Regions from separate parts of the Clostridium sp. TJA032 genome, predicted to be linked through region 1. Evidence: a T-box and tRNA genes for the amino acid it is inferred to sense, from the RefSeq annotation. Region 1 holds a T-box; the other regions hold tRNA genes.
What was found. The T-box of region 1 lies ahead of metG (methionine--tRNA ligase). A T-box ahead of a tRNA ligase gene usually reads a tRNA of that ligase, here a tRNA-Met.
Positions count from the first base shown of each region.

Region 2: it encodes a tRNA-Met, which carries the amino acid that the T-box ahead of metG (methionine--tRNA ligase) is inferred to sense. The anticodon was not compared.
Region 3: it encodes a tRNA-Met, which carries the amino acid that the T-box ahead of metG (methionine--tRNA ligase) is inferred to sense. The anticodon was not compared.

Region 1 covers NZ_JBZEFB010000004.1:76,173-79,464, forward strand. The annotation lists gene metG (methionine--tRNA ligase) at 1-1,200, opposite strand, end outside; T-box leader at 1,279-1,535, opposite strand; gene AC4FRL_RS09795 (FUSC family protein) at 1,692-2,243, shown strand; gene AC4FRL_RS09800 (FUSC family protein) at 2,292-2,801, shown strand; gene AC4FRL_RS09805 (Na+/H+ antiporter NhaC family protein) at 2,885-3,292, opposite strand, start outside.
Region 2 covers NZ_JBZEFB010000007.1:4,133-7,424, reverse strand. The annotation lists gene AC4FRL_RS11220 (cation:proton antiporter) at 1-463, shown strand, start outside; gene AC4FRL_RS11215 (hypothetical protein) at 709-1,236, shown strand; tRNA gene AC4FRL_RS11210 (tRNA-Met) at 1,322-1,397, opposite strand; gene AC4FRL_RS11205 (hypothetical protein) at 1,569-2,345, shown strand; gene AC4FRL_RS11200 (synaptonemal complex protein 1) at 2,704-3,292, shown strand, end outside.
Region 3 covers NZ_JBZEFB010000002.1:57,162-60,453, forward strand. The annotation lists gene AC4FRL_RS07400 (alpha-galactosidase) at 1-1,508, opposite strand, end outside; tRNA gene AC4FRL_RS07405 (tRNA-Met) at 1,798-1,873, opposite strand; gene AC4FRL_RS07410 (VanZ family protein) at 1,970-2,659, opposite strand; gene galU (UTP--glucose-1-phosphate uridylyltransferase GalU) at 2,889-3,292, opposite strand, start outside.

The DNA of each region.
Region 1 (3,292 bases):
ACTAGATTCAACTTTTCCTGGAGTAGCTAATGCTAAATTTATTAATTCATCATCAATAGGTTCTTTACATGTTGGTGCTTGAATAACTCCATCAAAATATTTATAAACCATAGCTATAGTTCTTGATAATAAGTTTCCTAAATCATTAGCTAAATCTGTATTTACTTTCTTTATGAATATTTCATTATTAAATAATCCATCTGAACCAAATGGTATTTCTCTTAATAAGTAATATCTTACAGCATCAGCACCAAACATATTAACTAAAACTACTGGGTCAACAACATTTCCCTTTGACTTTGACATTTTTCCTCCATCAACAAGTAACCATCCATGACCAAATACTTGTTTAGGTAACTCTAAACCTAAAGCCATTAACATTATTGGCCAATAAATTGTATGGAATCTTAAAATATCTTTTCCTATTAAATGAACATCAGCTGGCCAGAACTTTTTAAATAACTCTTGATTTTCTTGACCATATCCTAGAGCAGTTATGTAGTTTGATAATGCATCTATCCAAACATATATAACATGTTTTTCATCAAAACTTACAGGAATTCCCCAAGTAAAACTTGTTCTTGAAACACAAAGGTCTTGTAAGCCTGGTTTTAAGAAGTTATTTAACATCTCATTTTTTCTTGATTCTGGTTGAATAAACTCTGGATGTTCTTCTATATACTTAATTAATCTATCAGCATATTTACTCATTTTAAAGAAATAAGCTTCCTCTTTAGCTTTTTCAACTGGTCTTCCACAGTCTGGACAATTACCATTTACTAATTGAGTTTCTGTCCAAAATGATTCACATGGAGTGCAATAAAGTCCTTCATAAGAATCTTTATATATGTCGCCTTGGTCATATAATTTTTTAAATATCTTTTGAACTGCTTTAACATGATAATCATCAGTTGTTCTTATAAATTTATCATAATTTATATTCATCATTTTCCAAAGGTCTTTAATACCTGCAACTATTTCGTCAACATGTTCCTTTGGAGTAATTCCTTTTTCATTAGCTATTCTTTCTATTTTTTGACCATGCTCATCAGTTCCTGTTAAGAACATTACTTCATGACCTGTAAGTCTTTTAAATCTAGCTATAGCATCAGCTGCTACAGTTGTATAAGTGTTACCTATGTGTAGGTTTGTTGATGGATAATAAATAGGCGTTGTAATATAATATGGTTTTTTACACATTATTTTTTCCTCCTTAAATTATTACTTATTATTGTTTCCAAAAATTTCTAAAATATAAAAAGCCTCTATGGATAATCCCATAGAGGCGTTAATTACGCGATACCACTCTAATTCATACTTATGTCGCCATAAATATCTCGTCAAGTAACTCCTAAGTTTAACTTATTTTATTACTCTGCAATGTAACGGTTGCTCCCGTACTTTTCTAAAATAAAAATTCTCAAAAAGTCTGCTCCAAGTCCATCTTCATAAAGATTAATACCTCTGGCTTTCACCTACCCCAGCTCTCTTTTTATGTATTATTTCCTTATTACTCTTCTCTTCATTGCATTTATTACTTAATTTTAATTATATGATTAATTTTGTATTAATGTCAATCGTTTTTATTTTATAATTCTTTAAAATTCTTTTAAAGACATAATTTGTATTAATATAAAAATGTTATATACTATCTATAAATAATCATAATTTGTCAGGGAGGTATTATTTTAATGAAAGGCTTAACTCTGCCTAAAGTAGGTGCAAGAAATTTAAAGACCGCTTTAGCTGTAACTTTATGTATAGGCTTATTTGAATTAATACATAGGGAATATCCATTTTATGCTTGTATTGCTGCTGTAATATGTATGAAAGATACAGTTGAAAACTCTTATAAAATGGGAAAAAGCAGAATGATTGGGACTATAACAGGAGGATTAGTTGGTCTTACTCTAACATTTTTAGCCTTAAACCTTAGGTTAATAAAATTTCCTGGAATAATAACAGGAATAGGTATAGTTGTAACAATATATTTACTCAATGCCTTTAACAAAAAAGGTTCTGTTTCTATAGCCTGTATAGTATTAATAGCTATTATGACTAATTTACATGGTAAAGCACCTTATGCTTATGCCATAGATAGAATCATAGATACCTTTATAGGTATAATAATAGCTCTATTAATAAATAAGTATATATATAAATATGAAAATAAAGTAAAAAGTGATTTAGAAAATGTTGAAAATAAGATATCTGAAATAGAAAAAAATATAAAAAAGATATAATTAATTTTGAGGGAAATAAAAACACTAAAATTTATAGGAGGAAATTGTTTGTTTAAATTTAACCTGCAAACTATAGGCGCTAGAAACCTAAAAACTTCTCTTGCTGTATTTACATGCATAATAGTTTTTCATTTATTAGGTCGCTCTAGCGCATTTTTTGCCTGTATAGCTTCTATGATGTGTATGCAAGATACTGTTGAAAACTCTTATAAAATGGGTAAAAACAGAATGCTTGGAACATTTTTAGGTGCTATAGTTGGCTTAATACTAACTACAATTTGTAACTACTTTTCTTTTACACACTTTCTTATATACGCCTTTTTAACGGCAGTTGGTACAACTTTAGCAATATACCTATGCATACTGTTTAATTGTAAGGGAGCTATAAATAGTTCATGTATAGTAGTATTTGCAATAATGACCAACTTAAATGGTCTTGGTTCTTATGAATATGCTTTCAATAGAATCATTGATACCTTTATTGGAGTAATAATAGCTATTGTAATTAATAGACTTATTTTCCCATATCAAAAGAAAGAAGAAGAAAAAAAAAGTTAATAATTTTTTATATAATAAACTTTTATAAAACAAAAATAAGGAATAAAATCTTAATAAGATTTTATTCCTTATTATTTTTAAATTTAGCTACTAACTACTCTTTCATCTACCTTTTTACCAAATATCATAGTTAGTACAAATAATGCTACTAAAGATAATGGAAGTATTATGAAAATACTTAACCCTAATCCAGCTGGAATATAACCAAATACAACAGTTACAATTCCTACAAAAACAGAATACCATATCTGTGTTCTAACGTGTTCTATATGGTCACATCCTGCACCTGTAGAAGAAAGTATTGTAGTATCTGAAATTGGAGAACAATGATCTCCAAAAATAGCTCCAGTTAAAACTGCTGAAGTGCTTACAATAACAAAATTCCACTCTGGATTTATTGCAAAAGCTAAAGGTATTGCAAGAGGCATTAAAATCCCCATAGTTCCATAAGCTGTTCCCGTAGCAAAAGCTATTATAGAACCTAGTATAAA
Region 2 (3,292 bases), on a different contig from region 1:
AACAGGAGCCTTTATAGCAGGTCTTGTACTTTCTGATTCAGAAAGAAGTACTTATTTAACTTCAAGGTTTGAAACCTTGTCATATATGCTTTTATCACCTATATTCTTTGCAAGTATAGGAATAAAGGTTAAGATAACATCTATGAGTAGTGCAATATTTATCTTCACCATATGTCTTCTTATAGTTGCGATATTAACTAAGGTTTTAGGCTGTGCCTTTGGAGCTAAGATGTGTAAGTATGAAAATAGAGAGGCTGTTCAGATAGGAGTAGGAATGGTATCTAGGGGAGAAGTTGCACTTATAGTTGCTAATAAAGGAATAGCTATGGGGCTTATGGTTCAAGAGTTTTTAGCACCAATTGTTATAGTAGTTGTATTAACCACTATATTAACTCCTATATTGCTTAAGTTAGTATTTACTAAATCAAAGAATAAAAATTCTAAAATTCTTTTAAGGGCTTAATTTTAAAAGTTATAAAACTATTATTTTTTATTAATTTATTTTTAAAATTATCTGTTAAAAATATAAATATTAAAGATTTTTAATAAGTAAATTAGTTAGATTATCAACTAGTGATTCCAATCCTTTAAAAGTAAAGCTTCTAGTATTAATATAATTTATATAATTATATAAGTACTAAAGCTTGAGTGTAGATTAAATCTACATTGAAACTTAAGTATTTGTATTTACTTTAGGAGGTAGTACAAATGAGCAAAGAAATAATTGATGTTGAAGTAGAAGAATATATACCATTTAATGATGCAGCAGATATGAAAGAGTTTAGAAGATTTCTTAAACAATATGGAATAGAAGATGGTTTAGAGGATGTTACATTAGAATATACTAAGAAAAAATTAGAAATGTTACTTGCTTTAGCTGATTCAGGAGAAGATGAAGAGTTAAGAGAGCATAAAGATATATTAAAAAGACTTTTAAATAACTTAAAGGGTGATAAAGCTAAAAGAGAAGCTATGAAAGCCTTATATGAGGTTTATAGAGAATATGAAGAATTAACAGGTTCTGAAAAAAATGATTTAATAGATACTAAAGAATTAGATCAAAAAATAAAAGAAGCTTTAAAGAAATATAAAAAATATGAGCATTTTAAAACTCATGAAGAGCAAATAGCTGAAAAGTGGATAAGAGAACTTAAAAAAGAAGCTATAGAATATAAAAAACAATACAAGGAATTAAAGAAAGATATAAGAAGAGATTTAAAAAATTTAGATAAATAATTTTATTTTAATAGTTCTAACATTTAAATTGTTAGAACTATTTTATTTTTTAAATAAAAAAAAGGATTCTTAAAAGAATCCTTTGTGGTTGCGGGAGCAGGACTTGAACCTACGACCTTCGGGTTATGAGCCCGACGAGCTACCGACTGCTCCATCCCGCGTCATTAAAATTTATCTACTACTCTTTAACTATACTTTAATATATAATTAAAGTCAAGGAAATTAGATATTTATTATATTTTAATTTGCATAAGTACTTAGAACTTTCTCTTTTGTGATATATAATAAATATAAGGACGTATATTATTTTAATTTTTTATTCAGGAGGAGAAATGTTTACCAAAGGTTTTGACGAGGCATATAATAGGGCTTTAGAACTTCAAGAATTATTTTATTTTGAAAAAGAAAAATATTGTGAAGAGCTAAAAAATGAAAATAGGGATATAAAGCACTTAGTTAACAAAATAAATGAAGAAAAAATATATATATTAGAAACACTAGTACCTAAATATGCTAAGAATATGAGTATTTTAGAGAGACAAAGTATAAAAGCTACTTTAGGAGAAGAAGTCAGTAGTGAATATATAATAAAGGATTATAATATACGACCTATTAAAGACTTACTACTGATAGATTATGATGAAAAGTCTATTGTAAAAAATTTAAAAAATCCTTTTGTTAAGATTTTCAAGATAAATAAAATAAATAAAAACTTAGATGAAGAAGCTATGGAGATACAATGTGCAAGAGATGAGATGAAGGATATATATTCTCTTGCAAAGGAAGATAAATTAAAGTTGATTAAAATTTATAAGTTAATATGTTCAGCTACTAATCTAGGAGAAGATGTTGAGGAAAGATTTAGAGATTATATTCCTATGATACAAAGTAGCAGATTAATTTATGGTGATTGTAATATTGAAAAGAGAAGCTATAAAATAGGAAATCTTATAAGATGCTATGAAGGGATAATAAAGTTTTTAGTTAAGTTATGTGAAACACGGTATAGAAAAGTTGAAGGAAATAAGGTTAAGTATATAAAGGATTCTTTAATTGATGAAAATTTAGAGGAACTAGCATTGTGGAAAGAAGAATTTAGTGAAATTTAGTTAAAGAATTTTATATCTTTCTTTTAATTTATAATCAACTATAAATTTTTGTGTATTTATGCAATATGTGTTTAAAACATAGAGAATAAAGAAAAAATATGTAGATTTTATTGAATTTTTAACCAGAATATGATAATGTCTACATATAGTAAATACTTATAGCGTGGTAGTATTTATTTTGGATTTGGTTGAAGAAGAATTTCTTCAGCCTTTATTTTTTTATATAGAGTTTTTACATAAATTTAAAATACAGTAGATTGTGATATTTTATTTATTTATTATGAAAAGTCATTATAAATGCCTATTTTAAATCATATATTCTATAAAGATTATATAAGTAGGGAGGAGATTTTTTATAATGAATACTATAAGTAATATATTACAATCTTTTTTAACGCAAAATATTTTAGGTTATGTTGGGATAATTTTAATTTTACTTCTTATATTTGTAGGATTTAACTATAATATTAGGGTTAAGAAGAAGTATGAACATCTTTTAAAAGCTTTTAAAGAAAGTGAATGGGTTCCATCTTTAAAAAATAAGGATGATAAAGAACTAAAATTTCTAAATTCAGAACTTAAAAAAATGGCAGAGGATTTTAAAAGAAGTGCTAAAAGTGGAACTTACAATATAAATACAGAGGTTATTATACAAAAAAACATAGATAGAAGAATATTAAAAGAAGAAAGTATTGCAAATATCTTACCTTCTATATCTATTGCTTTAGGACTTATAGGGACATTTTTAGGTCTTACTGTAGCTATTATGACAACTACAGGAGTTTTATCTTCAGGAACTCAAAGCATGGCTGATTTTTCAAAGAGTATGAATATGCCTTTAGGCAGTATGTCTAGTGCTTTTTGGACTAGCATTCTAGGGGTTATTGGCTCTGTAATCTTAAATGGATTAAATATAAATTTAAAAAGGGCTAAAGAAGATTTTTATG
Region 3 (3,292 bases), on a different contig from region 1:
GCTGTTTCTCTCTGTCTTTCTGAAGGTAACCCTAAAGAACCAACCTCAGTCATATTTCTATTCATATCCCACTTAACATAAGATATATTAGCACTTTCAAGAACATTACTTATAGCTTCTATTATATAGTCGCAAACTTCTTTTCTTGATAAATCTAGTATTAATTGATTTCTAGCTTTAGACCTATCTCTTCCTTTAATGTGAATACACCAATTAGGATGTTCTTCATATAGTTTGCTTAATGGTGAAATCATTTCAGGCTCAACCCATAATCCAAAATCTAATCCCATTTTATTTATATCACTAGCTAAATTTTTAAGACCACCCTTTAGCTTATTCTCATTCACAAACCAATCTCCTAAAGAGCTTTTATCATCATTTCTATTTCCAAACCATCCATCATCTAAAACAAATAATTCTATTCCTAAAGTTGAAGCTTCCTTTGCTATTTCCTTTATTTTAATTTCATCAAAATCAAAATAAGTAGCTTCCCAATTATTTATAAGTATAGGTCTTAATTTATCTCTAAACTTACCTCTACATAGTCTATTTCTATAAAGATTATGGTAAATTTGAGACATTTTATTAAATCCTTCTGATGAATAAACTAAAACTACTTCAGGTGCTTGAAATTCTTCTCCATTTTCAAGTAACCACTTAAAATCAAAAGGATTTATTCCTATTTGAACCCTTGAATTTCTATACATATCAACTTCTACATTACCTAAAAAATTTCCACTATAAATTAAACTAAATCCATAAACTTCTCCATAATTTTCATTAGCCTCCTTAGTACATAAAGCTATAAAAGGATTTTGTCCATGGCTACTTGCTCCTCTTCTACTCTCAACAGATTGACTACCACTTCTTAAAGAACTTCTAATAATATGTCTCTCTCTTCCCCAGGCGCCAGAAAGTTGTATTAAATCAAAATCCTCAGATTTAAAATCTAAATTAACACTTAAAACCCTCTCAATATTTACATCATCATCACTATTATTTATAATTTTTAAACTTCTTGTAATAGCGTCAAATTCTTCAAAAACATTATAAGTTAAAATAACTTCTATTTTTTTTAAAGAATCTACTAAATTAACCTCTAAAGTAGTAGCTTCATTATCATTTTCAATATAAACATGAGGTAAGGAGTTAATTTTTTTCTTTCCTTTATATATTTTGTGTGATTTATATCTTAAGTCTGTTGCTGAAGTTCCATCCTCATATTGAAATTCTAAGCTAGGACTTCTTAAATCTGTTGCACCAAAGGTTGCACATTCTTGAGAAGTTAACTCTAACTGAAATCCATTTCCTCCTTCTGTTTCAGCACAAAAGCTTCCAAAAGCTTTCCTTCTAAAAAAATACTCTAAATTATCACTTTTAATTTTTCTTCCCCAATAAAGATGACTTAAATGTCCTGTTTCCGTAATTTTAAATATATAACTTGTACTTTTTGTTTTTAAATGAAATGTTTTAAAATCATTATTATAATTTATTCCCATAGTTCTCATAAAGTTATTATTAACTCCTCCCCTTATATTCATATAATCACAATTTATATAAAACACTAAAAATAATAAAACTTTAATTAATAATTAACATTCAATAATTATATACATTTAAATAATTCTATTTTTAGTATAATAATACAAATTTATCCTTTAACAAAATTATATTATTATTTTTCTATAAATTAAAGCTATTATCATATTTTCATATATTAATTTTTATATAAATATATTTTTAAATACCTTAAATTAAAAATAAAAAAAGTTCTACTTAAAAAGTAGAACTTTTCTATGGTTGCGGGAGCAGGACTTGAACCTACGACCTTCGGGTTATGAGCCCGACGAGCTACCAACTGCTCCATCCCGCGTCATTATTTTTTAATTTATTCTAAGTATATACCTATTTTTATGATAAGTCAAATATTATTAATGAATTTTAAAATTAAAATAATAAAAATCTCTTCTTATTTATTTAAAAGCTTATTTTTTATTAAATTACAAGTTAACATTTTTATGTAAACATAATATCCTATAGCTCCACTTAAAGTATTAAATATAATATCATTAACCTCAAAAAATCTTTGTGTATTTGGAAAAATTAAAGATATTATAATTTGTGTACATTCTATAAATAAAGAAGTAAAAAAACAAAATTTTAAAATTGATTTTAAAGAAGGAATTTTTTCTCCCTTGACTAAAATATATTTATTATCATCTAGTTTTTTTAAAAAATTCTTTACTTTTCTTATCAAATTACCTCCAAAAATCAAGTCATTCTCATTTTTATTATAAAAATAGCATAGAAAAAATGCTAAAGGACTTAACATAATTAAATTTCCTAATATTTGATATAAAAGACCATATAATCCATTATAATAATAAATCTCTTTTAAACTTTTTAATGGATTTAACCACATTTGTGGAGGATTATAAACTAAATTTTTTCCCCAAGCTATAGTTAAAGGAAAATAAACTTTAGATGCTACTCCTATTAAATATATACAAAATAAATAAAAAAATATTTCTTCCTTAGAAAAATATTTTTCTAAAATAATATTCTCATTACTCTCTTTACTTAATTTAAATATTATTAAATATAAAGAAAAGACTAAAACTCCTACTACAAAAAAAACATTTTGAGAAATAATTATCATAAAATTCTCCTATTATTACTTTTCATATTAAAATTTAATAATTATATTTTATAAAAATTTTTAACTAAAATTCTAAAATCTTTATTAATTATATCCAATTTTAATTTTTTAAATCAATTTCAATAATAAATAAGCCATATCAAATTTTTATTCTTAATATCATGACAATATTTAACTTAAATTAAATATTGTCATAATATTTTACAAAATAAATTGATATAGCTCTATACTAATCTTCTTTTTTATTTTCTAATTTTTCTTCGTTATTTTCTAAATCTTTAGTAAATATATGCTCTTTAACTACTACTTCTTTTAAATAATCAATAAACCCATCTCTAAGTTCAGGTCTTCTTAAAGCATATTCAACAGTAGCTTCTAAAAATCCTAACTTATCTCCAACATCATACCTTCTTCCTTCAAAATCATAAGCATACATAGCTTCTTCTCCCATAAGCTCTAAAAGGGCATCAGTTAATTGAATTTCTCCACCCTTTCCTGGCTCAGTTTTTTCTAATATTTCAAATATTCTTGGTGTTACTATGTATCTTCCTAATATTGCAACATTTGAAGGTGCTTCCTCTGGTGATGGTTTTTCAACTAGTCCTTTTACCTTATAAACTCTACCCTCTATAT